Regions from separate parts of the Bacillus sp. OTU530 genome, predicted to be linked through region 2. Evidence: a T-box and tRNA genes for the amino acid it is inferred to sense, from the RefSeq annotation. Region 2 holds a T-box; the other holds one or more tRNA genes.

Region 1 (3,408 bases), on a different contig from region 2:
AAAGCCAATGCAAGCTGTCCAATTTCGTCGTAGCCGTACACCTTTACCTTACGTGAGTAGTTTCCCTTTGCCATTTCTACAGCTTGCCTTCGCATCTCAGAAATAGGACGGGTAATGGTTTGGGCAAGAAGAATACCTAGCACTGCGGTTACTAGAAGCGCAATCACCGTTCCTGTTGCAAAAATTTGATTGATTTGCCGCATCTGTCCATATACATCTTCCATAGAAGCCATTGTGTAAATAACAGCAACTGTTTTTCCATTTTCTTTTACCGGAACTGTGGTAATTTGCATGCGCTTTCCATCAGAAGGTTGGATCTCCATCTTTTTATCAGACGCACCCGATAAGAGAGTTCGTTTGACAAGGATATCTGTCGTTTTCTTTCCAACAATCCCTTGATTGTATTGATCTGATGTAGCAAGTACAATACTACTTTCATTAATTACCTGAACTTCCCGAATGTCATCCCTTGAACTAGAAGCAAAATCCTGCAGCAAACTTTTTATGTCCGTTGTCGTTGTATCCGTCTTTTCACGTTTCTTTACTAGCTCTTGCTGCACATTATATGCCAACAGGTCCGTACGCTTCGCTAATGAATCTTGAAAATTTGTTAAAAGCTTCTGCTCTAATTCATTTACAAAGTACACACCAATAACTTGTGTAGCAAGCAGGATGAGAAGCATATAAATTAAAACAAATTTCAAATGAATTGATTGAAAAAATCCAACTTTTTTCATGAATTACTCCTGTTCCGGGTCACGGAGATAATAGCCGACTCCTCTTCTTGTCACAATTAAAGTAGGATGACTTGGATTATCCTCAACCTTTTCACGCAAACGACGTACCGTGACATCCACTGTACGCACGTCACCAAAATAATCATATCCCCATACGGTTTGCAACAGGTGTTCACGCGTCATAACTTGTCCTAGATGCTTTGCTAAGTAATGAAGCAGCTCAAATTCCCTGTGTGTCAGTTCAATATTTTCCTCTCGCTTCATCACACTGTATGCATTTGAATTAATTACAATTGGTCCAACTGTAACCTCTATATTTTCTTCCTTCTCGTTTCCACCGCCTTGTTGGTGGCGTCGAAGATTGGCTTTGACACGTGCCAGTAATTCCCGTGTGCTAAACGGCTTAGTCACATAATCATCTGCTCCCAGTTCTAAACCAAGCACTTTATCAATTTCAGAATTTTTCGCAGTCAACATGATAATTGGCATTTCGAAGTTCTTTCGTACTTCACGGCAAACTTCTAATCCATCCTTTCCGGGAAGCATAATGTCCAACAATATCATATCTGGTTGTTCAGACTGTACCTTTTCAATTGCCTCTTCTCCATCATGAGCTAACACGATTTCAAATCCTTCTTTTTCCAGATTGAACTTTAAAATATCAGCAATTGGTTTTTCATCATCCACTACTAAAATCTTTTTTCCCATCATATTGCTTTATCCCTCCCAGACGCTATTTTTACACAAAAGCCTCTAGCTATTACTGCTAGAGGCTCATCTATTATCTATTGTAAAAGAATTATCTTTGTTTGTAAAACTGAAGTAGCTTCATCCCAAAGGGAGCAAACACATCATTTCCTCTAGAAATTCATGTACATGAATATACCTTGTCAAATGTTCCATACCTTCTAAGGAAAACCCATCGACTGGCGAGCCCCACTCTTGGGCGAGGACAGAGACATAGTTGCACTTACACTTTGCTTCTAAAATTTCCTGCTACGTAGAATTCACTTCTAGCTGGAAACTTACACATTCTTAAAGAGCAAAAAATGAAAGGACATCAAGCTTTATCTACTTAATGTCCTTGAAGTGGCTCGGGACGGAATCGAACCGCCGACACGAGGATTTTCAGTCCTCTGCTCTACCGACTGAGCTACCGAGCCAAAATATCTATGTAAAACCGTAATACGGTGAAACAAGAATGGCGGTCCCGACGGGGATCGAACCCGCGATCTCCTGCGTGACAGGCAGGCATGTTAACCGCTACACCACGGAACCATGAATACATATTAAAAAAGTGACCCGTACGGGATTCGAACCCGTGTTACCGCCGTGAAAGGGCGGTGTCTTAACCGCTTGACCAACGGGCCACATTAAAATGGTGAGCCATGAAGGACTCGAACCTTCGACCCTCTGATTAAAAGTCAGATGCTCTACCGACTGAGCTAATGGCTCTTATTGTGAAAAGATACTAATTTTTTAACGACAAGATATATCTTATCATATTTCTTAAATAGAAATCAAGTGTTTTTTCATTTTTTAAACTGGCTGATTGTCAGGCCCCAAATTTTTGCGAAAACAGAGGCGTAGTTGCACTTACACTTTGTTTCTAAAATTTCCTGCCATGTCGAATTCACTTCTAGTTAGAAATGTATCCCTTTTTATAAGTGTCAAAAGGAAAGAACCCAGAAGAGTGGGGTTCTTTCCCTGACTAAATATACAACATTTTTCGACAATATTCAATGTTTTTCTGTAATCCTTATACTCCGTACACGTTTCGAATTACATTTGTTTGGCTGCGGTCTGGACCTACAGAAAATACAGATAAAGGAATTCCTGTTAATTGAGATACACGCTCTACATAATGTCTCGCATTTTCTGGAAGTTCATTTAATGTTTTTACACCTGTAATGTCTTCTGTCCAACCTGGCAGCTCTTCGTAGACAGGCTCACATTCGCCAAGAATCTTTAAGCTGGCTGGGAATTCATGAACCACTTCGCCTTTATACTTATAAGCAACACAAATTTTTAGTGTTGGAATTCCTGTTAATACGTCAATCGAATTTAGGGATAAATCTGTAATTCCGCTTACACGGCGTGCATGGCGAACAACTACACTGTCAAACCAACCTACGCGGCGCGGGCGGCCTGTTGTTGTACCGTACTCACGGCCCACCTCACGAATTTGGTTTCCAATTTCATCGTGCAGCTCAGTTGGGAATGGACCATCACCTACACGTGTTGTATATGCCTTACACACACCTACTACACGCTTAATTTTAGAAGGACCTACACCAGATCCAATTGTTACACCGCCTGCAGCTGGGTTGGAGGATGTAACGAACGGATACGTACCTTGGTCGATATCAAGCATAACGCCTTGTGCTCCTTCAAATAATACGCGACGACCTTCATCAAGTGCATCGTTCAATACAACTGATGTATCACAAACATATTTTTTAATTTGCTGACCATACTCAAAATACTCTTCAAAAATGTCTTCAATTTTGAACCCTTCTGCATCGTACATTTTTTCGAATAAGCGATTCTTTTCAGCTAAATTGCGCTCTAGCTTTGTATAAAATTCTTCGCGGTCCAGAAGATCTGCGATACGAATCCCAATCCGCGCAGCTTTATCCATATAAGCCGGTCCGATCCCTTTTTTTGTCGT
Region 2 (3,408 bases):
TTTGTTGCCCCTTGATTTAAAAGCTCTACGCCTTCTACTTCAATGCCGGCCTTTGTAATTTTATCAGCTAATTGCTCAGCCGTTAGACCATCAATATCTACATATTGCTGTAACCATTTATAAGATACGAACATGTTTATGCCCTCCCCTTTTACGCTCGTTTAAATTGCTGTAAGAATCGTACATCGTTTGTATAGAAATGGCGGATGTCATCTACGCCATATTTCAGCATTGCAATACGCTCAGGTCCCATACCGAAAGCAAAGCCCTGATATTCCTTCGGATCGTAGCCAGCCATGCGAAGCACATTTGGATGAACCATACCCGCACCCAAAATTTCAATCCAGCCTGTTCCTTTACAAGTTCCGCAGCCCTTACCACCGCACATCATACAGGAAATATCCATCTCAACAGATGGCTCTGTGAACGGGAAGAAGCTTGGGCGCAGACGGATTTCGCGCTCTTCACCAAATAATTTCTTCGCAAATGCTTGCAGCGTGCCTTTTAAATCGCTCATGCGAATATTTTTATCGATTACAAGACCCTCAATTTGCATGAACTGATGGGAGTGTGTCGCATCGTCATCATCACGTCGGTATACTTTACCTGGGCAAATGATTTTGATTGGACCTTTTTCTTCATTTTTCTCCATTGTTCTTGCCTGCACCGGAGATGTATGCGTACGAAGAAGAATTTCATCTGTAATATAGAAAGAATCCTGCATATCACGAGCTGGGTGGCCCTTTGGCAAGTTCAATGCTTCAAAGTTGTAGTAATCGCGCTCCACTTCTGGGCCTTCTGCAATTTCGTAGCCCATACCAATAAATAAGTCTTCAATTTCTTCGATAACAGCTGTAAGCGGATGGTGAGAGCCAACACTCACAGGACGACCTGGCAATGTTACATCAATTGTTTCAGATTCTAATTGCTTCGCGATTGCCGCCTGCTCAAGCTGTGCCACTTTTTCATCTAGACGAGTTTGGATCGCTTCGCGCACATCATTCACAAGTGCTCCCATACGAGGACGCTCCTCTGCGGACAATTTGCCCATACCGCGCAAAACCTCCGTAATCGGTCCTTTCTTTCCTAAATACGCCACGCGCACATCATTTAACTCTTTCAGTTCAGATGCCGCTTCAATTTTCTCAAGCGCTTCTTGCTGCAGCTCTTTCAAACGTGCTTCCATGAAAAAAACCTCCTATATATATTAATGAAGTGAAAATTTTACAAATAAAAAAAGCCTCATCCCTATGAAGGGACGAGACTTAGTCTCGCGGTACCACCCTAATTGGCAGAAATATATCTGCCCGCTTCATTTCGGTAACGGCATTATGCCGGAACGCCTTTACATGATATCCATGGTCCCAGCGCCAACTCCAGAGGTGAATTCACAAATCCCTACCATAAAAATGCTTCCAGTCTTAGGCATTTTCTCCCTGTATGGCGCTCTATTTGCTACTCTTCTCTATCATCATTTTTTGTGATATGTATTTTTAGCTTTATAACAATTTATTCAAGACTTAATTATAAGTGTCTTTTTTCTAATTATCAACCTTGCTTTGTAAATAATAGGCCAAAATGCCTGTCGCAACAGATACATTTAACGACTCTGCCTGCCCATAAATGGGAATGTACAAATTCTGATCGCACTTCTCTAACAATTCCGGACGTACACCGCTTCCCTCATTTCCGACGATGAGCGCGAATCTTCCAGGAGCTTTGACCTCCGTATAAGGCACCGCATGCTGCAAAGCTGTTCCATAGATTGGAATGCTAAGCTGCTGCAGCTTATCCATCCATTCTCCCAGACTTCCTTTTATAATCGGTAAATGAAACACAGATCCCTGTGTTGAGCGAAGCACCTTGCTGTTATATACATCAACGCATCCTTCTCCGAGAATCACGGCAGTAATGCCCGCCGCGTCAGCTGTACGAATGATCGTCCCTAAATTTCCAGGATCTTGAATCCCATCAAGCAGTAGAAACTTCCCATTTTCAAGCTGAACGTTACTTTCTATTTTCTCACATACCGCAAATACGCCCTGCGGCGTCTCTGTTTCGCTGATCGCCTTACTAATAGCCTCTGTTACAACAAATACATCTGTGTTGTCCACGCTCCAATTTGCCGGCAAATCTGCCTGCTCACTTAGAATAATCTGCTGCACGACATTGGCTTTCAGCGCTTCTTCCACAAGGTGAAAACCTTCTACAATAAACGTCCCTGTTTTATCACGCTCTTTTTTTGTTTGCAGCTTCTTCCACTGCTTAATGCGCGGATTTTGTAATGAATCAATTCTATTCATGGATGATATCCCTCACTTCCCTATACATTATAAACCATTTTGCATATTTCTAATAAAACAACAAACAATAATTACAGTGGTTTTTATATTACATAAAAGAGGTGTGCTGAATGAATTTTAATTTACGCGGTGCAGTACTTGCAAACATTTCCGGGAACTCTCAAGCGCAGTTGGAAGACACGATTGTTGATGCTATTCAAAGCGGTGAAGAAAAAATGCTGCCTGGTCTTGGTGTGTTATTTGAGGTCATTTGGAATCATGCAAGCGAGCAAGAGAAGCATCAAATGCTATCTACATTAGAGACTGGTGTAAAGAACGATAATCAGTAAAAGAGGTTATATGAAAAAACGGGTGATGTAGAGATAACTTTACACCACCCGTTTTTTCCATATAACCATACCCGAAACTCCGCAAGAAGAAGAGTAACTTTAAAACGCTTGCCTTATGATAAGCTGATAACAAACGGCCAATTAAAACTGCTTTTTAGCTAAAAACTCACTCGTCCAACGCAATAACTTCAGGTCTTGGTGACGGTTAGCAATGAACGATAACCCTATCGGGAGCCCGTTCACTTTTGTTAATGGAAGCGTGATCTGCGGTAACCCAGCTAAACCTGCGATACAAGACAGCTGCATTGTTTTCGCTCGATATTGCTCCGCTTTTTCTCCTTGCAACTTGAGCAATGGCGCTGCTCCAGGAGCAGTTGGAATGACTAATAACCCTGCTTCTCCTAAAAGATTTGACATCGATTGGCGAATCTTTTCTCTTAATTCATATTGAGGAAGACTCTCACTCTTTTTCAATGTACTTGTCCACTGAAATCTTTCAGCAATCCCAGGTCCAAAGTTCGGATTTTCCCTGCGGATCCATTCGCCGTGTTCACTCCAAATCTCTAGTCCTTGAAGAATACGAAACGTATTCGACCACTCTGCTATCCCCTCTTCAGAAATTTTTATCCACTCACTATGATTCATTATTTCTTTTAATGGGGGCTGAAAAGCTAACAGTGCCTCTTTGTCGTTTGTATTCAACGCTCCCCATGCCTCTTCCGCCCAAAAGATGTTATGAAATTGCCCTTCCGCACTTTGACCATCTATCAGGATAT

What was found. The T-box of region 2 lies ahead of pheS (phenylalanine--tRNA ligase subunit alpha). A T-box ahead of a tRNA ligase gene usually reads a tRNA of that ligase, here a tRNA-Phe.
Region 1: it has a tRNA-Phe gene. The T-box ahead of pheS (phenylalanine--tRNA ligase subunit alpha) is inferred to sense a tRNA for this amino acid. The anticodon was not compared.

Annotation. Positions count from the first base shown of each region.
Region 1 covers NZ_JASATP010000035.1:29,033-32,440, forward strand. The annotation lists gene walK (cell wall metabolism sensor histidine kinase WalK) at 1-737, opposite strand, end outside; gene yycF (response regulator YycF) at 741-1,445, opposite strand; tRNA gene AAHB12_RS21500 (tRNA-Phe) at 1,828-1,900, opposite strand; tRNA gene AAHB12_RS21505 (tRNA-Asp) at 1,940-2,015, opposite strand; tRNA gene AAHB12_RS21510 (tRNA-Glu) at 2,036-2,107, opposite strand; tRNA gene AAHB12_RS21515 (tRNA-Lys) at 2,117-2,192, opposite strand; gene AAHB12_RS21520 (adenylosuccinate synthase) at 2,497-3,408, opposite strand, start outside.
Region 2 covers NZ_JASATP010000006.1:111,752-115,159, forward strand. The annotation lists gene pheT (phenylalanine--tRNA ligase subunit beta) at 1-134, opposite strand, end outside; gene pheS (phenylalanine--tRNA ligase subunit alpha) at 152-1,186, opposite strand; T-box leader at 1,252-1,481, opposite strand; gene AAHB12_RS06365 (TrmH family RNA methyltransferase) at 1,542-2,303, opposite strand; gene sspI (small acid-soluble spore protein SspI) at 2,414-2,632, shown strand; gene AAHB12_RS06375 (amidase) at 2,774-3,408, opposite strand, start outside.